Regions from separate parts of the Dysgonomonas sp. HDW5A genome, predicted to be linked through region 2. Evidence: riboswitches for the same ligand, from Rfam matches in the RefSeq annotation. Region 2 holds a riboswitch; each other region holds the start of a gene.
What was found. Region 2 has a riboswitch for cobalamin ahead of G7050_RS03725 (acyl-CoA carboxylase subunit beta). Riboswitches for the same ligand answer to the same signal wherever they lie in the genome.
Positions count from the first base shown of each region.

Region 1: another riboswitch for cobalamin. It lies ahead of G7050_RS17045 (TonB-dependent siderophore receptor); the one in region 2 lies ahead of G7050_RS03725 (acyl-CoA carboxylase subunit beta).
Region 3: another riboswitch for cobalamin. It lies ahead of G7050_RS11295 (TonB-dependent receptor); the one in region 2 lies ahead of G7050_RS03725 (acyl-CoA carboxylase subunit beta).

Region 1 is NZ_CP049857.1:4,115,846-4,124,007, forward strand. Features, by position in the region: gene G7050_RS17035 (YncE family protein) at 1-970, opposite strand, end outside; gene G7050_RS17040 (YncE family protein) at 1,022-2,116, opposite strand; gene G7050_RS17045 (TonB-dependent siderophore receptor) at 2,137-4,131, opposite strand; cobalamin riboswitch at 4,262-4,419, opposite strand; gene G7050_RS17050 (MBOAT family protein) at 4,552-6,048, opposite strand; gene G7050_RS17055 (LysM peptidoglycan-binding domain-containing protein) at 6,054-7,481, opposite strand; gene G7050_RS17060 (hypothetical protein) at 7,516-8,162, opposite strand, start outside.
Region 2 is NZ_CP049857.1:891,277-899,438, reverse strand. Features, by position in the region: gene eno (phosphopyruvate hydratase) at 1-1,185, opposite strand, end outside; gene G7050_RS03730 (hypothetical protein) at 1,676-2,533, shown strand; cobalamin riboswitch at 2,579-2,787, shown strand; gene G7050_RS03725 (acyl-CoA carboxylase subunit beta) at 3,036-4,580, shown strand; gene G7050_RS03720 (acetyl/propionyl/methylcrotonyl-CoA carboxylase subunit alpha) at 4,598-6,100, shown strand; gene G7050_RS03715 (acetyl-CoA carboxylase biotin carboxyl carrier protein subunit) at 6,107-6,649, shown strand; gene G7050_RS03710 (MarC family protein) at 6,736-7,326, opposite strand; gene rfbD (dTDP-4-dehydrorhamnose reductase) at 7,424-8,162, opposite strand, start outside.
Region 3 is NZ_CP049857.1:2,713,283-2,721,444, reverse strand. Features, by position in the region: gene G7050_RS11305 (TonB-dependent siderophore receptor) at 1-2,294, opposite strand, end outside; gene G7050_RS11300 (sirohydrochlorin cobaltochelatase) at 2,354-3,277, opposite strand; gene G7050_RS11295 (TonB-dependent receptor) at 3,277-5,451, opposite strand; cobalamin riboswitch at 5,504-5,706, opposite strand; gene G7050_RS11290 (cobyrinate a,c-diamide synthase) at 5,910-7,217, shown strand; gene G7050_RS11285 (zinc ribbon domain-containing protein YjdM) at 7,302-7,634, shown strand; gene G7050_RS11280 (class I SAM-dependent methyltransferase) at 7,715-8,162, opposite strand, start outside.

The sequences.
Region 1 (8,162 bases), 1.1 Mb from region 2:
TATAAACATCGCCTGTTGCAGACTCAGATTTCATAAAGCTAATATCTTTTATTACAGTTCCATCGGTAATAAAGCTTTGCTCTACCACTTTTTTATTTACGATGTCATAATATGTAAATGAAGACGATGGATTATAATTAGCATCATATTCTTTTTTCAACATATATAGTTTATCACCTTCTGGAAATACCGAATACGAACGTCCTTCATCTAATTTAGTTACAGCATCTGTACTAGTATTTATTTGTTGAAGAGTATTGGGCACATCTCCATAATTACCTCTAGAGACTAAATATAAATTATTATATTTATCAACTTTAAGTTCACACGGATTTACGGCAACTGTAATATCTTTCTTCGATGACAACTCTGCATCTACAATAGAAACTCTATTATCATAACCATTTTTATAATTCATTCCTCCCGAATTGGCTACATATAACTTATTATTAACAGCTTTTACCGCCTCAGGATTAAGCCCAACTGCTATGCGTTTATCAATAGCTAATGTTGTAGTATCAATACGAGCTAAATAACCATCAAATAAAGTCACATACACCTTTCCTTTATAGCTTTCAAGAGCACGAGGTTGTAGTTTTTCCAAAAGACTTGCTGCATCATTTTTTATTGTAGATAGTAGTTTATTATTGCTATCCAAAACATAGATCAAACCAGAACCATACACCGCAACATATGTCTTGCTACCATATATAATCATATCTTGACCTGTATCTCCCAGCCCTATACCATTGGCGGATTCAAATACATTTGAAACTTTTTTCGAACCAAAATCATAATAGGTTAATGCTCCATAATTTCCGCCATATTTTCCGGCATTAAGGATATAAGCACCATTAAACTCTACAACAGGAATATCCGGATCATTGTTATCATCATCACTACAAGAAGAAAAACCGATTAGAGTGGCTCCGAATAGGAGCATACTCCACAATAAATTCTTTTTTATCATTTTATGTTTGATTTTAAAGTACAATTATAATTGTTAAATAAATTTTCTAAATTATTTCTTTATAAAAGAGATACCCATAGGATATGATCCTCCTGTATCAAATTTGTTTTGTAATTTGCCTGCTGAAGAGAATACATACACATCTCCATTATTCTTTTTATTGGCAGCTAATACATATATATCACCCGATGCAGGCTCAAATTCAATTCCCGATATATCCGATATTACAGTACCATCTGTTATAAAATTTTCTTCTACAACTTTTTTCTCTGTAATATTATAGCAACTTACGGTTGATACCGGAATACTGTTTACATATACTTTATTCACCAAATACAACTTATCGCCATAAGGAAACATCAAAAATGAGTGCCCTTCTTCCAATACGGTAACTTTATCTGTTGTAGTATTTATTTGTTGCAGTTTATTAGGTACAGCCGTTTCATCCGTTTTATAATTACCTCTTGAGATCAGGTATAAATTATTGTATTTATCCATTTTAAACTCCTGAGGATTCATACCTACTTCTATTTCCTTTGATGAAGTTAACTCAGGGTCTACTACTGAAACAGTATTATTATAGCCGTTTTTAGAATTCATACCTCCTGAATTTGCTACATAAATTTTATTATTAGCAGCTTTTACACTCTCCGGATTAGGTCCTACAGCAATCTTCTTGTCGATCTTCATAGTTGTGGTATCAATTCGGGCTAAATATCCTTCATAAAGACTCACATATACTTTTCCATTATATGCTTCGAATTCGCGTGGCTGGATCTTATCTGCCGTCTCACTTTGTATAGTACTTAATATTTTACAATTCTTATCCAAGACATAAATAATCCCGGAGTTATAAACTGCAACATATATTTTATTGCCATACACAATCATACTTTCGCCGGTATCGCCCAGACCTATTCCATTTACCGATTCAAAAATGCCGGTTCTAACTTGTTTCGAATCTAAATCATAATATGTAATGCTTGCTGCATTGTTTCCTTTTCCTCCACTATTAATAACATATGCTCCATTAGGAACTAACTGAGGAGGAGTTATATTATCATTCTTATCATCATCGCTACATGATGAGAAAATAAATAAAACTGTAAAAACTAACGTACTAAAAAAAAGTATTCTTGATTTCATTTTTGTTTAATTCTTTAATCTTAAAAATTCATTCTTACTAATATCCTATAAGAACGGCCGGGCATAGGATAATCTTTTATTATATAATATGTTTTATTTGCTAAATTGGCAATATCTCCTTGTATACGAAACTTATATCTTCCCTGTTGAAATGTCCTGTTTAATGTAATAGTATGGTCAACATAACCTTCAATGCGGTTTCTTTCGATATTCTGTGGCTCTGCATATGTTTTCCCACTTGCTATAAATGAATATCCGAAATTAACCCAAGGGTTTTCGAGAGTCAGCGATCCCGCACCTGAATGTTCTGGAGTATACTGTATCTGATCTCTATAATTCTTATCCTCCGGATCGGTTATATCTATTGCCTTCTGATAGGTATAGCTGCCTGATACCTGAAGGTTTAATTTATTATTAATCTCAAAATGAGTATTTACATTAAGATCAAGTCCTGTAATTTTCACTTTTCCTAGATTAACGACCTTCGATTCAAACATAGCTGGATAAATCACTATCTTATCTTTTACATTGTTACGATAAACATCTGCTGCTATACTGAAATAATTGAAGAATTCTGAGAATGAATTTGACCAGGTTAATCCTAAATTATATTGCTGTGTTTTTTCGGGACGCAGACTCGTATTACCCATTCGATGGTAATAAAGGTCATTAAACGAAGGAACTCTAAATATATCTTTATAAGAAGCTCTCACTCTAAGACCTGTAGAGTTAAATGGTCGGTAAGATAAACTGAGCGAAGGAGACAATCTCTTTCTATTGTCAGGCTTACTCCCCACAACCACACTCTCGCTCATATAAGTTCCTAATAAATTAGCAATAACCGTAAGATTCCTATCATCATACTTTGCAGATAAAGAAGTTAGCGAAGTCGATCTGTTAGGTTCCGCAAAACCCGAGAAATTAGCAGTCAATGTATTATAACTATAATCTTGAGCAAAAGAAAAAGAGATTGTTTTATCCAGATTATATAGTAATGTACTTGTAAGATATAATTCGTCTTGTTTATATATATCCTCTAATATACCATCGGGATATTTTGCGTCCTTATCGATATAACGTGTATACGCATGTCCGTACTTACCTTGTATCTGCCAATTAAACTTATCATTAATGTAGTTGATATATTTTGCCTGAGTGAAGAAGTTTCGATCCCACAAACGCTGATTACTATTATTGTAATACAATATAATGGCTCCCGGCAATCCTCTTTCCGAATCAAAATAATATGCTTTTACAGACAGTTTTTGTGATTTGGTTAACTCGCCAAATATATTCAGCTCAGTACGTTTAATATCGACATCGGTATTTTGTCTTTTTTCCCTTATTACTTCATCTACATTTTTTCTTTCATAGCTATACTTGCCATCTGCCCTTTGCCAACTGCCATCGAGAGAAAAAGAAAATTTCTTATTCAATTTATATGCATAGTATAAATAAGGATTAAATTGCCCCCATGATCCGGCAACCAATTGTGTGTGGAATGAATATCTTTTATCCGTAAAAGAGGGTTCTCTGGTAGTAATACTTAATACTCCAACAGAAGCCGAAGCCTTGGCTGTCCTGAAAATATCATCGGATTGCCCCACTGTCAATGATAGCATCGCAATATTATCCAATGAAAATCTTCCGATATCAACTTGTCCTGATTGTGCATTGCTTACAATGATTCCATCATATAAAACTGCAGTATGCTCAGAACCAATACCTCTGATAGCCACTGTTTTCATACCTCCAATACCTCCAAAATCTTTTACGACAACTCCCGAGAAACGACGCACAGCGTCCGAAACAGATAGTACTCCGGTCTTGTCTATATCTGATTCCGATAAGGTTTGGATTAGGTTGGTCGAAAGAGAAGCTGATGGTTTAATCTGTGCAGTTACAACTACTTCATCAATCTGATGTGTTTGTACAGAATCTTTACTCTGAGCATTTATTCCTAAGAAAAAAAGCTGAAAGACAGAAAAAACAACCAGAAAATAAGAGTAATTCATATACAGAAAGCAAATAAACCAATAATAGATTTAGCTTCCGGATAAAATATGATGAAGAAATTACGATGGAAATATTCTAAAGAAGAATGAATCGACAGTTTTTGATCTTCAGCTCTATTTCTCGAAAGCTGTTTAGTATCTGTCGTCTTGCAGGTTTTCTGACTTACATTTTTTTATTGCTAAATAAAATGCTTACAGTAGCGAGTCTGTTCAGGTTTTTCACCTGATTGCCCTTATTGAATCCTGTTATTAATACTAATTACAGGAACAAAACAACGTTGCAAAGATATGTTATAAAGATTAATCTCGACACACAAGAATGTTAAATATTTATTTTTTCTATAAGTTGACAACCTTGTGTACTTGTATTATCAGTCACTTTTTTAACATACTTACCTGATTAACAAAGAGTATACGATCTTAAAATTGGAAATAGATAAAGGGTTGTGTACTGCTTGAAGCAGTTGCATACACCAACCAAAATACTCCTCCTACGATAATAGCTCTTCCGATGTATGGAAGTTTCAGAAAGCACATTTCGACCATATCACTTAAGCGTTTAGGTGTAAAGTGTAATATAAAACCTGCAAAAATCAGGATGAACACATTCCTGTATGCTTGAATTACAGTTAACCATGCTTCGGGATTATATTCAAGCCTCGTAATATTTTCGATAACGGTTCTTGCGACACCGAAATCTGCTGCCCTAAAGAAAATCCAACAAAAAGCAACGAAGTGAAATGTTAGTAATCCACAAAATAAATTGACCAGAATATTTTTTTCAGGAAGCTTTACAAACTGCCTAAACAGACGTTCTACAGCTAAAGCTCCACCATGTAATGCACCCCAAGCAATATATTTCCAAGCAGCACCATGCCAAAGTCCTCCAATAAGCATTGTCAGAAAAAGATTAATATAAGTGCGGAATTTCCCTTTGCGGTTCCCGCCTAATGGAATATATAAATAATCTCTCAACCACCTTGATAGTGTAATATGCCACCGACGCCAGAATTCTGTCACAGAAAGCGATTTATAAGGTGTTCGGAAATTTTCGGGAAGCTTGAATCCCATTAATAATGCTATACCAATAGCCATATCCGAGTAACCCGAAAAATCGCAATATATTTGCAGAGTATATCCATAAGCAGCCATTAAGGTTTCAAATGGGGTATAACTCAGGGGACTATCAAAAATACGATCGACAAAATTCAATGAAATATAATCGGAGATTACTGATTTTTTAATGAGTCCTGTGATTATCAGAAATAAAGCTAACCCGGCCTCTTTTTTCGATAAGCTTATCTCTTGATACATTTGAGGTAAAAACTCTTTTGCCCTAACAATAGGGCCTGCGACCAACTGAGGGAAGAAAGAGAGATAGAAAGCAAAGTCCAACACATTCTTTGCCGGCTTTAATTCCCTTCTATACAAATCAATTGAATAACTTATTGCCTGAAAGGTAAAGAAAGATATCCCTACAGGAAGAATAATATGCTGTAACTGAAAGTTCCCGTGAAATAAATCATTCAAATTATCGATAAAGAAGTTGGTATACTTGTAATACGCCAACACCAGCAAGTTGAGAACGACCGTTATTGTGAGAATTGATTTTCGGATACTTTTCTTCGGAGACAGGTCCATCACCTCTGACAAAATATAATTAATCAGGGCTGATAATATCAACAGTATAAAATATACTCCACCTGCTTTATAATAAAAGAATATAGAAAACAAAAAGACATACACGGTTCGAAAATGTGCATACTTCTTTGTTAAGATATATACCAAATAAAAGATCAGAAAAAATCCAAGAAACAAACTGGTGCTAAATAAAAGCGGATTGCTTGGGTCATACTCAAACCACGATCGTATTTGATCGCTCGAAAGAGAAAAATAAGATTCTAAATAAGTTAACACAGTTTTCAATTTGTCCTACTTTTTACATAATTATCATAAGCAGCCAAGAAGTGAGCAGCAAAAAGCTGTCCCTGCTTTTCGTATCCCTCTCTGGTATAATGCACTTTATCTTTCGCCATCAATGGCTCAAATTCTTTTTCGAGCGGAGCCTTAGCTCCTCCCAATTTAGTCAACAGATCCCATATAACACAATCCTTTAATTGCTTTAACGCCTCTCCGTACCCCTCTACAAAAGTATTAGGTGTTCTTCTCTTGAATAACGAAGGAGGGGGTGTCATTAATAAGATCACCATCTTAGGATTATTTTTTCTTACCTTATCTATAAACATTTGTATCTGTGAAATATAGTAAGGAGTTGTCCATTTATTAAAAGCCTCATTCGTTCCAAGTGAAATAACAAGTAAATCGGTTGATAATGCAGGAAATTGATCAAAAAACATAGGGTATTTATTGTAATCTGAAACCTTTGTTCCATTTACACCTATGCTATGATAAATAATTCCGGGTTTATCATTTTCCAATATTATACCGCTCAAATTATATTCAGATTCCTTTTTTCCTGGAAGAATAGTTAACTGATTAGATGAAACCGGCAATATAAATTCCGATTCGTATATTTTCTCTTTTGAAAGAATAGTATTCAACAAAATCTCTTTCTTCGGTTCTTCTTTCACCTCTTTAGGAATAGCAACAATTTTTGTCTCCGGTTTTTCCTTTGATGGGATTTTCAAATCCATCCCTACCCTTATCGTATTCGAAGATAAATTATTTAAGTCTTTTACTTTTTCGATGGGAACATTGTAAAACTGTGAAATTCTGTATAATGTCTCTTTGCTCTCAACCTTATGAATTATATAATTCGGCTTCTCGTTTTCGATTTTATCATTATCCTTCTTGGCTGTTGATGGAGGTGAAGTAACCTCACTCACGTTAGCTGTTACACTTTGGTAATCGGTGTCAGGTAAACTAATCTTAAATGAAGAATTCTTAGTCGGGTAAAGCAACTTTACCTTATTGAAGGTATACAAAGGGTTTGCATCTATATTAACTTCAAAATCGGGACTACTTGTATAAAGTCCTATTCCACTTAAACCGACACATACATCCGTCACCGGATAAATATTACGACGACTTTCCCAAATCGTGTTGGAGGTATATTTAATATAGCTGGTACCGTTGGTTTTAGCTAAGCTATAAGGAAAAGTAAAACCATATCCTCCATTTCCAAATTTAGCTTGCAAAATCTGACGTATTACATTGGTAAACATATCGGCCTGCACATGCGAATCACCTATATGAACAATATTCACTTTACTTATCTTATTCTTCTCTAACTGATATAATTTCTCAAATACAGGAGCCAGCAATTTCACATTCTTAAAATCACTATTTACACCGTCTTTTGCATCTTTGGAAAATATGCTTGAAGACACTGTACAAAAAATAAATAAGAAGAGTATTGCTTTTTTATAAATCATCCGATTGTGTGGAATTTTTAGGTCGAGCCGAGATTCGCCCCGACTCTCTTAATTTTTTATATTCAAAATAGCCTTTATCTAATTCACCATAGATAAGACCTCCGATTTTTTTTGCTCCTTTTTGATTAAAGTGAGTATAATCTTTATTAGCTAAAGACGGATTTTCTTGTACCCATTTTACCATCGAACCATAACCACCCATTAAGGTATATAAATTTATAAAGCCGGAATGAGTACCCTCTGCATATAATTTCTGATGCTTAACTAATGGCTCTACCGCCTTATCGGTCTGCATCTCCATGTTTGTTTTTACAGCCCTGTCACCTGTCGAGATAATCAGGATACTTGCATTAGGAAAACATTGTTGCAAATGATTTACAACTCCCGACATTTTAGATTCATACCAACTATAATCTGTAGTGCCATATCCTAATACGTTTGTGCCATATTGCAAGACTATAAGATCATAGTTTAAGACCCTATCAAGTGCATTCATCAAGTCTTTATTAAACAAAGAAAGGGGTAAACCAGAGTTGCCACGCAATGAGAAATTATCGACATGCACACCTGATCCATCATCAAAGTTGATACCATAGAAAGGAATAGAATCAGCTTTTTCGAAAGTAGCCTTTAATG
Region 2 (8,162 bases):
ACCAGTTTTGATTTGTCCTGAGTTAGTTGCAACTGCGATGTCAGCAATTGTAGCATCTTCAGTTTCACCCGAACGGTGAGAAGTTACCGAAGTGTAACCTGCACGGTGAGCCATTTCGATAGCATCCAATGTTTCAGTAAGAGAACCGATTTGGTTAACTTTGATAAGGATTGAGTTAGCACAACCTAGTTCGATACCTTTTTTCAAGAAATCAACATTAGTTACAAACAAGTCGTCTCCAACAAGTTGTACTTTGTCGCCGATAGCATCAGTAAGGTTTTTCCATCCGTCCCAATCGTTTTCGTCCATACCGTCTTCGATAGAATCGATAGGATATTTTTCAGAAAGTTCTTTCAAGAAAGCAGCTTGTTCAGCAGAAGTACGTTTTGCTGCGTTAGGACCTTCAAATTTAGTGTAATCGTAAACTTTAGCAGTTTTATCGAAGAATTCAGAAGCAGCACAGTCAAGAGCGATAGTTACGTCTTTAGCTGGCTCATATCCTGCAGCCTTGATAGCTTTAAGGATCGATTCAAGAGCATCTTCAGTACCGTTTAATTTAGGAGCAAAACCACCTTCGTCACCAACAGCAGTACTAAGACCTCTGCTTTTGAATTCTTTTGCAAGAGCGTGGAAAATTTCAGCACCCATTCTCAAACCTTCTTTGAAAGAAGCAGCACCAACCGGACGAATCATAAACTCTTGGAATGCGATAGGAGCATCAGAGTGAGATCCACCATTGATGATGTTCATCATAGGTACAGGAAGAGTATACGTATTAGTACCACCAATATAACGGTACAATGGAATATCTAGAGCATTGGCAGCAGCTTTAGCAACAGCTAAAGAAACACCAAGAATAGCGTTAGCACCCAATTTAGATTTAGTAGGAGTTCCGTCAAGAGCGATCATTTTAAGGTCAACACCTCTTTGATCCAAAGCACAGTCTCCAATAAGTGCAGGAGCGATAACAGTGTTTACGTTCGCTACAGCTTTTTGTACACCTTTACCTAAGTATCTTTTTTTGTCTCCATCACGAAGTTCAAGAGCTTCATGCTCTCCTGTAGATGCTCCTGAAGGAACAGCAGCACGTCCAAATGCACCACACTCTAGTGTTACGTCAACTTCGATTGTTGGATTTCCTCTTGAGTCCAAGATTTCACGTCCGAAAATACGTTCGATTCTCATGTTTGTTTATTTTAGTTTGAATAAATAATATGTCCTAAATTTTACTTTTCACGTTTGCGTAACAAAAATACTTCTTTTTTTCGTTTATTGAAATACTTTTGTAGTCTAAAATGCTTTTTAAGGATTTAGACCTTTTGTTATACTCTGGTAAGCATAAGTGCAACTAAGTGTTATACTTAAATAACGTTGCATTATATATTTACTATTAATGCCAATCAGTAACTGAAAAGTGTTACGAAAAAGTGTCATTAGCTACAAAAAGTAAACAATAAAGGTGACAAAGTTGACTACTGAATGTTACTTTTTGATATTTGTTAATTCGTTGTTTATTAGTGATTAATAGTTGAAAAGGTTACAAAAGTAACAAAAGTGACAATTTTTTTACGAGTTCTTTTTTTCTTTGTCTAGCTATTCAATGATCCTTATATAAATAGATAAAATAATTCAATAACTGATTCGGATTATTGCTTAAAATAATTTTGGTAACATAATGAAAAAAATAATAGTACTGGTATTGGCATGTGTCTCGTTAATAGCTTGTAAAGAGACGTCAAAAACGAAGAATGAAAGTGATTTTCAGATGGCAGGAGATGCTCTGGCAGTAAAAGACAGCATTGCAGGTTCGGATTCCCTTTTTAATAATATGGAGTGGATAGATGAAGAGCTTTATCCTAAAAGCAAGGATTTACCTTTGTTTGTATTATCGACAGGTATTTTTCATGGAGATGAAACTTCTCCCGTAATGATACATAAAGGCTGGTTTGGTATTTTTCGGGATAGAGGAAAATATTATATTGCACCTACTACACTTACCATTCAAAAAGCTTTTGATGTTGTTTTGGATGAAAACGAACACAACTCATCAGAGTGGACAGGGTGGGAAGTTAAGACTTCTCATATTGATACTTCTTTGGTCTTGATAAGTAGTTCGCCTCGTTTGTCATCTCACGAGATAAAGACAATACCATTAGACAAAGATTTTATTGAACCGAATGAGAAAATGACATTTACATATAATGGCTCATCGTATACACTATATTCAACAGGTGATTTAAAACCTGCTGAGTATAATAAAGATGAAATGATTGTAAGTAATTATAAACTATATATCAAGGGGAATAAGGACGGAAAAGAAATAAATCAATTGATAGCATCTACCCCTACCTTTGAAGATGCTATATTTAGGGTATTATTTATAGGTGATATTGATAATGATGGCTTTCCAGATTTGGTCTTAAATACGACATATAATTATAATCTTTATAGACCAACGGTTTATCTTTCGTCATTTGCCGACAAAGATCAATTAGTCAAAGTCGTAGGTTTGCATGAAAGTGTTGGCTGCTGAAGCAGAAAGAACTTAGCAGGAGATATAGATAAAATAAATGACTTATATTTGTAGCATCGTTTTGGTGTTATTCGGTCACATTGCTGAAAGAATAATGAAAAGGGAATCCTGTGAAAATCGGGAACAGACCCGCTGCTGTAAGCTTCGCCAACAGTTCTCGAACAATACTCTATACCACTGTTTCTTAATATGAAACGGGAAGGATGTTCAGGATGAAGTAAGTCAGAAGACCTGCCAAAATAAATGAATTCGGATGCTTTCGGGAAACAAAGCAAAGAATCTTAACTATAGATGTTTACGATTGGTAAATATTCTGTCATTATTTTTACATATTGTCATTTTATGGGGTAGGAGAGAATTATAATTTTTCTTTTTTATAACTTGTACCGCTAATTTTGGATAAAACAGAGTAAAGTTAAGCAGATTATATAGTATTGATTTAATAGTAAAGATATTAGTAGGTAAAAATATTAAATAGGTCTTGGATCTTTATAGTAATAAAATGAGAAAAATTTACGAACAATTTGTAGCTCGCGAAAAGCTATTAAATAAACAGTATGGTGAAGCATACTATAAAAGACAACATCAGCGAGGAAAGTTAACGGCCCGCGAACGTATTCTGTTATTGTTCGATGAAGGAACATTCGAAGAAACAGATGCTTATACACCTCCAGTAGGAGGCGGTTCGTTTGGTAAATCGGTTGAAGCTTTAGGTGATGGAGTCGTTACCGGATACGGATCTGTAAACGGAAGATTGGTCTATGCCTATTCACAAGACTTTAGTGTATTGGGAGGCTCATTGGGTATTTCGCATGCCGCTAAAATTGTAAAAATACAGGATATGGCTCTAAAAACCGGAGCACCTGTTGTCGGGCTTATTGATTCGGGTGGTGCCCGTATTCAAGAGGGGGTAAGCAGCTTGAATGGTTACGCTGATATTTTCAAACGGAATGTAATGTCATCGGGGGTAATCCCTCAGATTTCAGTAATAATGGGACCTGCTGCTGGAGGTGCAGTATACTCTCCAGCTCTTACCGATTTTATATTTATGACGGCTGACACAAGCTATATGTTTGTAACAGGTCCTAATGTGGTAAAAGAAGTTCTGAACGAAACAGTATCTACCGAAGATTTAGGAGGTGCATCTGTTCACGGAACTAAATCGGGTGTTGCTGACTTTGTTTACAATGACGATGAAAATACGATCTTGGGAGTAAAGAAACTTCTTTCTTATCTGCCATCCAATAATATGGAGAATCCTCCACTGATACAATCGGAAGATCCTGTCAGCAGGGTAGAGGAGAGCTTGAGAAATATCGTACCCGATGATCCCGATAAACCTTATGATGTAAAAGATATTGTAAAGCTGATTGTCGACAAAGGCGAATTTTTGGAAGTTGCCGAAAACCATGCAGCCAATATATTTACAGCATTTGCCCGTCTGGATGGTCAGGTGGTAGGTATTGTAGCCAATCAGCCTAAAGTAATGGCTGGTACATTGGATATTGACTCGTCCATAAAAGCGGCTCGTTTTATCAATATTTGTGATTCATTTAATATACCTATTATAACACTGGAGGATGTTCCCGGATTTTTACCCGGAACAGATCAGGAGCATGATGGTATTATTCGTCATGGAGCGAAATTACTATACGCATATACTTATGCAACAGTTCCCAAGATTACAGTAATCTTGCGTAAAGCTTACGGTGGTGCATATATCGTAATGAATAGCAAAGGTATTGGTGGCGATTTTAGTTTTGCATGGCCTACAGCCGAAATTGCAGTAATGGGACCCGATGGAGCAATTGCCATCCTTTACAGAAAAGAGTTGAGCGAATCGGAAAATCCGGTGGTGCTTAAAAAGGAACTGACTCAGAAATACAGGGAAGAGGTAACCAACCCTTATATTGCTGATGAAAAAGGATTTGTAGATGAGGTTATTGATCCGGCTCTGACTCGCCATAAAATAATCAGATCTTTAAAGACTCTCGAAAGAAAGACCGAATATAAGCCAAAACGCAAACATGGCAATATGCCTCTTTAATTTGGATAAGAATCAAGATGAAACAAAAGAATAAGATAAAATCAATATTAATAGCCAATCGTGGTGAGATAGCTATTCGCATAGCTAAGACTGCCAAAATAATGGGGATTACTGCGGTGGGTATTCGTACACTTAAAGAGCCCAATGCTCTTTATTTGTCGGCAGTAGATAAAGTTGTCGATTTTCCCGATATAGATAATGGCGGTATTCCCGAATTTCTGGATATAGAATCATTGGTGTTATTAGCCAAAAGAAATCATATCGATGCTATTCATCCGGGATATGGTTATCTGTCTGAAAATGCACAGTTTGCAACTCGTTGTACCGAAGAAGGTATTGTATTTATAGGGCCTTCGCCCCGTATTATTCAAAATATGGGTGATAAGGTAATTGCCAAAGAAATAGCTGCAAAAAATAATGTTCCTATGTTGGGTGGAAGCAATGGAAGTGTTGATACACTAGAAGAAGCATTGGATGTTGCCGAAAAGATAGGTTTTCCACTTATCATAAAAGCTTCTGCCGGAGGTGGTGGACGTGGTATGCGTGTGGTTTATAAGAAATCGGAAATGAAGCAGATGTATTTCTCAGCTTCATCTGAAGCCCAAAATGCATTTAATAATCCGTCGGTATTTATTGAGCGTTTTTTGGAGAATCCCAAACATATCGAATTTCAGATAGTGGGTGACTCACACGGAAATGTAATCCATCTCGGAGAACGTGAATGTTCTGTACAACGCAAACATCAAAAACTGTTAGAGGAAGCTCCATCACCTGCTCTATCCGAAGAACTTCGTGAAAAAATGGCTACTGCTGCCGTTTCTCTAGCGAAAGGTGCAGGATATATCAGTCTGGGGACAGTTGAGTTTCTGCTTGATAAACAAGGTAATTTCTTTTTTATGGAAATGAATACCCGTGTTCAGGTAGAGCATCCTGTTACGGAAATGATAACAGGTCTTGATTTGATCGAATTGCAGATACGGATAGCCAATGGCGAAAAACTTCCTATTACTCAAAGTGATGTGAAACTAAATGGTTGGGCTATCGAATGTCGTATCAATGCCGAGGATGTGCAATCGGGATTTTCACCCTGTACAGGAATCATTAAAGGATTAAGAACTCCCGAAGGCGAAGGCATAAGAGTGGATAAAGGAGTTATAGCCGGTTCTGAAATTACTCCCTATTTCGATTCGATGGTTGCTAAATTGATTGTACATGCTAAAGACCGTCCGACAGTTATCGAAAATACATTGAAGGCGTTGAATGATTTTCATATTAAGGGAATCAAAACAACAATTCCATTCTGTAAAGCTGTTCTTCATAATGAAGTTTTCAAAGGAGGAAGTTTTGATACCTCATTTATTGAAAAGGATATGGATTCTCTTGTTTTTCATGAAAAAGATGAAGCTCTCTTTGCTGCCTTATTAGCTATCTCGAATTATCGAAAAGAGAATGAGCCGATCAAAGAAGAAAAACAAGTATTGGATATGTGGTCTTTGAGAAACAGAATTAATAATATGTAATCCGGAATGATAATGAACAAGCAAAATACAACTCAAAAACAATTGGTTGCTCTGGATTTAGATAATTCTAAAGAATATGGGTTTAAGATTGGAGAAAACAATACATATACGATTGGCGATAAGAAGCTAAACGCATACATGGAAGAAACTTCCGATGGATTTACTTTTATGAATGTCAATGGTGTAAGTTATCCCGTAGAAATAGTTGCTCAGAAGCAAAACGAATACGAGATTCTGATCAATGGTATCAGCTATTGTTTTTCGGTAGAGACTCCATTCTCATTGCAGCGAAGAAAAGTATTGAGTTCGCAGGCTAGTGAGTCTTCTACAATTTTACTTAAAGCACCTATGCCCGGTAAAATATTGGATGTACTGGTGAAAACAGGCGATACAGTAAAAGCCGGCGATACTTTAGTAATCTTGGAAGCAATGAAGATGCAGAATGCTATCTTGGCAAGTACTAAAGCCATTGTCAAAAAAGTAGTAGTGAAAGTGGGTGATACTACAAGCAAAAGCGACCTACTTATAGAATTGGAAAAAGATAGCTAAAAAAGCTGTAGGCATATATGAAAGAAAAAGCACGAACCATTGATTCGTGCTTTATTATTTTGGTTTAAATGAGATTTAAATGAGATTCAATTAGAAAATGATTGTAACAGAATATGCAAATTAGTAGTAAATAGTTTTACTGCAATACCCATCAGGATGATACCGAAGAACTTACGCATCACATACACACCTCCAACCCCTAAAAGTCGTTTGACAAATTTTAGATTTTTCAGAACCAAGAATACGATTATCATATTCAGTAGAAGTCCGATAATAATATTACTGACATGAAATTCAGCCCGCATCGATAATAATGCGGTAAATGTTCCAGGACCTGCAATTAGGGGAAATACAATAGGAACCAGAGTGGTAGACCCAGCAGGGGCATCATTCCTAAAAACTTCTATTCCGAAGATCATTTCAACAGATATAATAAATATAACCAATGCTCCGGCAATGGCAAATGAAGACACATCCACATTAAATAAATGTAAGATCAATTCGCCCACAAAGAGGAATGCAGTCATTATTACAAAAGAATAGATAGCAGCTTGTTTTGGATTAACATCTTCGCCCTTTTGTTGAAAATTGAGAAAAATAGGAACTGATCCTAATACATCAATCAGAGCAAATAATACAACAAAGACGCTTAGTATCTGGGTGAAATTTATATCCATGATTATGGTTCTATTTGAATGTGAGAATTGATACTACAATATTACAAAAAAGGCTGCACTACTAGTACAACCTTTGCATTTATTTATGAAGATAACTTTACTTGTTTAGTTCGTCTACACAAACCTTCAAACTATCTTCCCATTGAGGGATTTCTAATTCGAAAGTCGCTTTTATCTTATTTTTATCTAAAACACTATAATTCGGACGACTTGCTCTCGTTGGGTATTGGTCAGTAGTAATAGGGCTCACTTTACAAGTTGTGATGCCCGCTAATTTGTGAATGGCTACAGTAAAATCATACCACGAGGTAACTCCTTCGTTCGTATAATGATAAATACCCGCTTTGAAGTGATTGTATGATTCGCTATGGTCTAATATTTTCACTATTGCTTTAGCTAAATCAGCAGCATTGGTAGGGCTGCCTGTCTGATCGGCAACGACATTCAGAGCGTCTCTTTCTTTACCCAGTTTAATCATCGTTTTTACGAAATTGTTTCCATAAATAGAATACAACCATGCTGTGCGGATAACAATAGAATCGGGGCATACTTCGAGTAAAGCAGCTTCACCTTCATGTTTTGATTTTCCATATACCGATTTAGGATTTACCGGATCGGTTTCCAGATAAGGTCGGTTTCCTGTACCGTCAAATACATAATCGGTAGAAGTATGAATTACTTTAGCTTCATTGTTGGTTGCTGCTATTCCTAGATTACGTGTAGCCTCTTTGTTTATTTTATAACATAGCTCAATATCATCTTCGGCTTTATCAACAGCTGTATATGCAGCACAGTTTACAATGTATTTGATATTATTATCTTTTACAAATTGTTCA
Region 3 (8,162 bases), 1.8 Mb from region 2:
GAGCCTAACGACTGATTGAAATATTCTTTATCGAATACATTATTTACATTTGCCGAAAGGCGAACGTTATTTTTCAACTTATACGAAACACCCATATCAACTAACCAATACGATGGGTATTCAGACGTATTATCGGTATTGCGATATACTTTATCCATAGACGAAGCGGTAGCCACAAAACCCAAGTTCTTAAATACTCCTTTTTGTATAAGATAATTGGCTGCTGCGAAGAATGTATTTTTAGGAACACCGGTCAACATATTTCCTTTTTGGGTTTCGGTTTCCATATACTCATTGGTTTTTAAGTCACGAATAGTAGCATCCGTATATGCATACCCTAGCATGACATTAAGTCCTTGTGCAGGAAAAACAGTAATATCCAGATCGAAACCTTTGGATTCAGACGAACCTACCTGACCCACTACCGATTTGGTGATTCCGTCTTCATCAACAACACCCGTTTTTAAGGTTTTCTTTTCATTATTCTTTATGATATAAAACACACTACCTGTTGCCTGTGCATATTTTCCCAGATTATAACGAACTCCTAATTCACCTTGGTAACCGGTTTGAGGTTTAAATATTTCTTTGCCTGCCGTTGGAAAAAACCTGTTACCATTTGCATCGACATAGATTACATTTTCAGCATAGAAATCACGATAAGGATTAAAGAACGAAGCCATTGAACCATATAATGAAAGGTCTTTTGTCGGGATATAAACAACACCTGCACGATAGGTAAACGACGATGTATTATTAATGCTGTATGCCGTTTGTTCCGATCGGTGATATTGTCTTTCGCCATCGTACGTAGGTGCTGTTGCCCGCATATACTTAAAGAAATCGTAACGTCCTGCCAACATCACTTTCCATTTATCATCGAGTTCCACTAAATCCTGAAAGTAGATACTGTGCATATAACTTTTAGTGATATTGGCCTTGCTGAAAGAGGTATTCATATAACCCATACTTTGAGGATTATTTACTGCCAAATGTGAATAAAGACCGGGACCATACACATCGTATTTGCTATTAAGCGGATCGTTTACGGGTGCCAGATTATACCCTGTATACGAGTTACGATTCATTTGCGAAAATGTATATCCTCCGATGAAATTATGCTTAATACTTCCTGTATAAAAGCTTCCCGACAAGTCGAATTGATTGCTAAATGTTTTCGCCATATGAGAAAAACGCAGGGGAGATGCCAGATATACGGTATCGAGACAGATATATTTGCGAATTTCGTCTCCTGCTTTATTCTTGGTGAGATAGAAATGATCATAAATAGCATCGTTACTCTCCAGATATTTTAGACTTTCTGTTCCGAAATAATTAATATCATCGTCATAATACGAAGCGTAATTTTGAAGTTTCAGATTGTCGCCAAACTTTTTATCGTATTTCATGGTAACATTCCATCCGTAGTTTTGGAAAAAATCGGACTGACTGTTGTAACGCGATTCTCTATTCAGCCCCGATTGCATCTGACCTTTTTGAAGAAACAGAGTTCCATCTTTGCTGTACACATCGTTTGTAATATTAGGTGGTAAACCTATCTCTGTACCATACCAGTCACGGTTGAATCCTCCACGAACATCAATGTTACTTGTGGCATCTATTTTAGAGGCTAAGGCAAAATAACCCGAGAAACGTTTGTTTCCGTTATCCCTCCATCCGTTCTGATCGGCATAATTGAGTAATGCTCTATAATTGACCGATTTGTATAGCTTTCCGCCAAAATCCATGGTAGCTTGTTTGTTCTCCCAACTTCCATACGCCATACGAGCATTCACCACATTGTAAGGAGTAGGCGATTTTCTGACAATATTGAGAACTCCACCGATAACGGATTGTCCGTAAAGAACCGATGCCGGTCCTTTCAATAATTCCATCGACTCGATATCCGTAAGATCAGCCACAGGATAAGAGTTTATCATAGTTCGTTCATCCCTTATACCATCCACCATGATGGGGGTATAATTAAAACCTCGAACCGTAAGGGTTTGAAATGCTCCGTAAGAGGTTTGCATACGCACACCGGGAAGAAATTTTACAGCGTCTTCGATATTGGTAATTCCTCGTATTTCAAGGTCTTTGAAAGACACTGTATTTATGGTCATCGGCAGATATTCGATGGGAACATCCAACTTGCCTATTTCTACTTTTTTTCTACTGAAATCTACTACTTCTACTTCACTGATAGAATACACTGTATCTACCATGCTCTTATTTTGAGCTGACATAACAACCGCTGCCATCAATGCGATAGCAGAAAAAATTATTTTTTTCATGATTTCCTTATATATTGGGAATATCTATATGTTTTGAGAAAAAAGGGTTGACGCCCCTACTACATCTTTTCACCGGTAACTTCATAGATAGCTTTTTTTTCCATGATACCGATTTTACGATGTCCTGAGATAAACTTCAAATGGGAAATGTATAGATCCTGTATTTCGGGATTTTGTCCCAATCCTTCCATTTTCACATCCACCGAATAGCCTTCTTTCTCCAGATCTGTTTTCCAGTCCTCGGCAATGTCATTTTTGGCGTGCTCTCCGGCAACAAACATAAGAGGTACAAGTACGACTCTTTTCAATCCCGATGCTTTCAATTGTTGCAACATATCGTCATAAGACGGGTATCCTTCGATAGTTCCCACAAAACAATTTTTATGTCCTTTAGCTTTCAGCATGTAATCGAGCATTGCATATTGTGCGGTATTAGAATCATAGGTTCCATGCCCTACCCAAACATAAGCAGTTTGGGAATCAATATCTTTGGTTAATACATTTATCAGGTTTTCGTAATCTTCGGGACTGTACAACAAGGGATCGCCAATTCTGATTTCTTTGAATTGCGATTGCACTTCGGCAATATCCTTCTGCAAAGATTCCATTTCCACACCATCAATTATAGTAGAGGTTTGTACCAAAACATAGGTATACCCCTCCTTCTGTAATTGGTTCAGAACATCCAACGGTTTTTGTTTTACGATTCCTCTTTCTCCCAGACGCTTAATTACTATACGTGCCGTATATGCTTCACGCAGTTCTACATCGGGAAACTCTGCCTGAGCTTTTTTATTCATAGCATCTATGGTTAAAGAACGGGTATCGTCGTGTGTCGTTCCAAAGTGTACCATCAAGATGGCAACTTTATCGCCCGCTTGCACATTCTCAAAAATATCAGAATGCTCGTGGTTTTTCCCACCATGCGCAGATACGTTCAGTACCGAAGCAATGATTGATAATATAAGAAACAGATTTTTCATTACTTTTTAAACTTTAAGGTTAAGCTCGCAAATACGGTTCTTCCCGGTGAAGTAGTTGCATATTTACTCCCGAAAGGTTTTTCATCTCTGAAATTAAATATATTCTCGATTCCGAATCCGGGTTCAAAAATCAGATTCTTTGCCCCTGTAAAAGAATGGCTGGTTGCCAGATTCCACAACTGGAAAGGACGTGCATTCATATCTGTGTAATATGTCTCGCTCTGTAAACGACTATTCAGGTTCACATTCAATCGGTAGCTTTTCCATTCTTTCATCCAGTTTCCGTTCAGAATTCCTGTATGGCGGCTCGACCCGAACAATGGCTTGTTATCTATCCTGTTACGTGCATCCAAATAACTGTAATTGATTCCTATCGAAAATCCATCGCCCAGAAAAGTATTTATGGCGACATCTACGCCTTGTGTACGGGCTTTCGATACATTATTATACATATAACGGGTTTTGATTCCGCCTGCTTCATCCTCCGGAGTCAAGGGTTGTACCTGCCTGTCGATAATATCTTTTATATTATTGATGTAGCCTGTTATCGAAAATGTAAAATGATCGCTGATGTATTCGGTATTCAAAGAGAAGTAATTAGACCGTTCGGGTTTCAGGTTAATATTTCCCTGACTAACCATACTTCCCGAGATCTTATCATAATATAACTCCTGCAAATTGGGTGCCCTGAATCCCATTGCATACGATGCTCTGAAATTGAAATGATCCAAAGCATACATAGCCGAAGCTTTTGGAGTAAACTTATTCTTGAATGTCTCGTGATGAAGCAAACGGAATCCAGCAACTACCGAGAGACGCTCTATGACTTTAATTTCATCCTGAGCATAAAATGCCATCGTATATGCAGATTTTGATTCAGCCAAGCTTTCGGGGTTCTTCATGTACTCATTCATAAAGTCCAAACCCGTATTCAGTTTGTTATTTTCGCCCAGGCTAAATACCCCTTTTACGGTGGTATTAAAAAGACGTTGACGCTTGGTTAGATCACGATCTCCGGCTTCAAACTTTCCTGACTTTTTGAGGTAATCTTTATAGTATTCGTAGTTATCAAAATAGCTGTCGAAGGTGATGTAATTGATATGTTTTCTGAAATGATAATCGCCGCCCAAAGCAAAATTATAATCTTTGTAAAACATATCGTAAACATAATCAGCATAGGGACGGTCTGTTTTTTTATCGAAGTAAACCCCTTTGGTATAAACTGACGATTTCTTTGTCGGATTGTATACAAATTTCTGAGAAACCGTATTCGAGTGATAAGCTGCCATAGCCTGCTTTCCTGTTTCGACCAAAGTATCACGAGTAGGCTTGCTTAATGATTTTATTTCATACGGACTCAATTGCCATCCCTCGGTCTGCCTGCGTTGGTAAGTGGTTTGCGATATAAATTTACCAACCTTAAAACCAACGTTCGCATTCTGATTGAATTGACCGTATTTGGATATCCGTGTAGCGGAAACAATATCCATCGAGTTCTGAGGAGTATTGGTTATAATATTAATTACGCCTCCCATTGCTTCGGATCCGTAAAGCGACGATGCACCTCCTTTTACCACCTCTATGCGTTTGATATTACTCATGTCGATACGCTCCAGATCGTTGTCTCCTCCAACATCACCGGCTAGACGCTTACCATCGACCAGAATCAGTACTTGCTTGTTTCTGAGTCCGTTCATCACTATATTGTAAGCACCTTTGGTATTAATGGAAGTAGATAAAGCCGATATGGCATCTTCGAAGTTGAGAGCTCCCGTATTAGCAATTTCTTTAGCAGTTATTACTTCAACAGGAACGGGAGTGTCTTTCAAGCGGTGATAGGTTCCTGTTCCGGTCACAACCACCTCATTGAGGTTTAAATAAGATTTTTTCAGCCGGATAAGCAGATTGTTATCCGTACGGCTTACATCGTGTTTTTGGGTCTCGAAGTCCATACGACTCGTCCGCATTACATACTCACCATTGGGCACATCTTTGAATACAAATTCGCCCTTGCCGTTAGTCACTGCACTGATTGTCGTTTTCTCCAAACGTACCGTTGCACACAATACAGGTTGCCCGTCCTCATCAACAACTTTTCCTTGCAAAGTCATCTGAGCCAAAGCAACACTTACTACACAGCACCCCAGTGCCGTCAGCAATAGTTTCTTTCTCATTTAAGAATGAAAATAAATTGTTTATAAAAATATTCTTGACCCCGAGAATATGTAAATAACTGGTTTGTTAGGCAGGTTTCCTGACTCACTCTATTTTGAACGCCTTCCCATTCATTCACAAGAACAGTGGCAAAAGATTTGTTCAAAATTTTAAAGAGTTCACAGTAGCGGGCACTGTTTCGGATTCTGACCGAATTCCCTTTTAAATGCTCGAGACGGATGTCTCCAAGCATCACCTTAACGGATGCAAAGATACTTTTAATCTATTTTAGAGAGACTGTATTCAGAAAAATAAATAAAACAAATAGTATGATAGATGCAGTTTATGATATAGATTTTATATTTTTGTAAACCTTAATCCGAAGACCTTTTGTCACTTCGAAAAGCATAATAACCTGGTGCTTTTATGCTTATAAAATACAATACCAAATATTTAACGTTACTTATTATACTTTTATATGGATAAGCTATCTCGTCTATTAATATCCGCTACAACCTCGGGATCGGGCAAAACAACCGTTACATTGGGATTACTCAGAGCTCTGAAAAACAGAGGGCTAAGAACCCAGCCTTTTAAGTGTGGCCCTGATTATATAGATACCAAATACCACGATATGGCATCGGGGAATCATTCGATTAATCTCGATGTATTTCTAGCGTCGTCCGATCATGTAAAATCGGTATACACCAAATATACAGCTCAAAACGATGCCTGCATTGTCGAAGGGGTTATGGGTTTATACGATGGTTACGACCGAATGGAAGGCAGCAGTGCACAAATAGCCGAATTACTCGATCTGCCTGTTGTTTTGGTTATCAATGCCAAATCGATGGCTTATTCTTCGGCAGCTTTATTGTATGGGTTTAAGAACTTTTATAAAGGAATAAAGGTAGTAGGTGTTATCTTCAACTTTGTTGCATCCGAAAGCCATTACAGCTATCTGAAAGATGCTTGTGAAGATGTGGGACTCGAAGCTCTCGGCTATTTACCGAAAGATACAAATGTGGAAATTCCCTCCCGCCATCTGGGTTTAAATATCGAAAAAGAATTTATTTTTGATGAATTTGCAAATAAGGTTGCAGACCTTATCGAAAAGCATATCAATGTTGACCGATTACTCGAGATAACTTCAATAATCAGACCTCTATATATATCGAAAGAGGCAAAGACAGAAAAAGGCAACCTAAATATTTCGGTCGCCTATGACGAGGCATTCAATTTCATCTATCACGAAAATATCGAATACCTGAAACAATTGGGTAACGTTACATTTTTCAGTCCCATTACTGATAAAAAATTACCATCACATTCAGACCTGGTATATCTTCCGGGAGGATATCCTGAGTTATATCTATCGGAATTAAGCTCTAATAAGCCGATGCTGGAAAGCATTAACTCCTATATAGAAAACGAAGGTAAACTCATTGCCGAATGTGGGGGTATGATGTATCTATGTACTTCTATTGCCGATAAAGACGGGGTGGAATATCCGATGGTAAATATTCTGAAACAAAAGGCTACGATGCAGCACATGAAATTGAAATTAGGCTATCGTTCGTTTAATTACAACGGACAATCGATCAAAGGTCACGAATTTCATTATTCTAAAACAGAAGATCCTGAAAATAACCTGTCATCTCTCACTCAAATCCGTAATGCCAAAGGAATGCCAGTAGATACAAAACTGATCAGATATAAGAACACGATTGCAGGATACACACACATCTATTGGGCGGAATTGGATTTAATGAAATTATTCGAATAATCACTCGGCTGATATCTCATTTGTCTTGAAGCCTTATTTACCTTATCTTTGGAGTTCTTATTAATTAACTAAAACTTAAAGAGAATGGCAGAAGCACCCAATTGTCCACAGTGTGACATGGAAAATACGTATTTCGACGGCACAGTATATATCTGTCCCGATTGCAGTTACGAGTGGACTACTGATGGCAATGATGTAGAAGCAGACGACACGCCACGAGACAGCAACGGAACGGAGCTTATCGACGGTGATGCAGTAACGGTTATCAAAGATCTGAAAGTAAAAGGTTCGTCGATGGTCATAAAAAGGGGTACAAAAGTAAAAAGTATCAGACTGACCGAAAATCCTGAAGAAGTAGATTGTAAAATAGACGGATCGAGCATCGTTCTAAAAACATGCTTCCTGAAAAAAGGATAAGAATTAAACTCCTCATATTTAAAGCAAAAGAGTTGATTAGATATTTCTAATCAACTCTTTTTTATTACACTAAAAAGTTACTAAATCTTTTTAGCGATGTAAAATACATAGCCATAGAATTCGTTGTACTTGCTATATATTTCCGCATCGTAACGTTGAAGTTCTACAAATTCTTCAACAGTTTTATTTCCTGCATATTTATCAAGAAACATCTCTTGTGCCCTGATCAATGGAGAAAAATAATGATCTGTCCAACAGGTTGTAGGCAGAGTAAAGGTTGCAACAGGCATATATCCTGCCTTCTCTATCTGAGCTACTTTATTAGAGATGGTATTCATTTCCGGAAAATGCGGCATGCAGTAATTCTCAATTTCAGCAGGACGTTTGTCGGTCAACCACGAACTTTCGGTAACAGCGATATAGCCTCCTGTCTTGAGAAACTTACGCCACTCGTTCAGTCCACGTTCAAAACCGATATTATAAATTGCTCCTTCCGACCAGATCAAATCCAACTCTTCATTCTGAAAA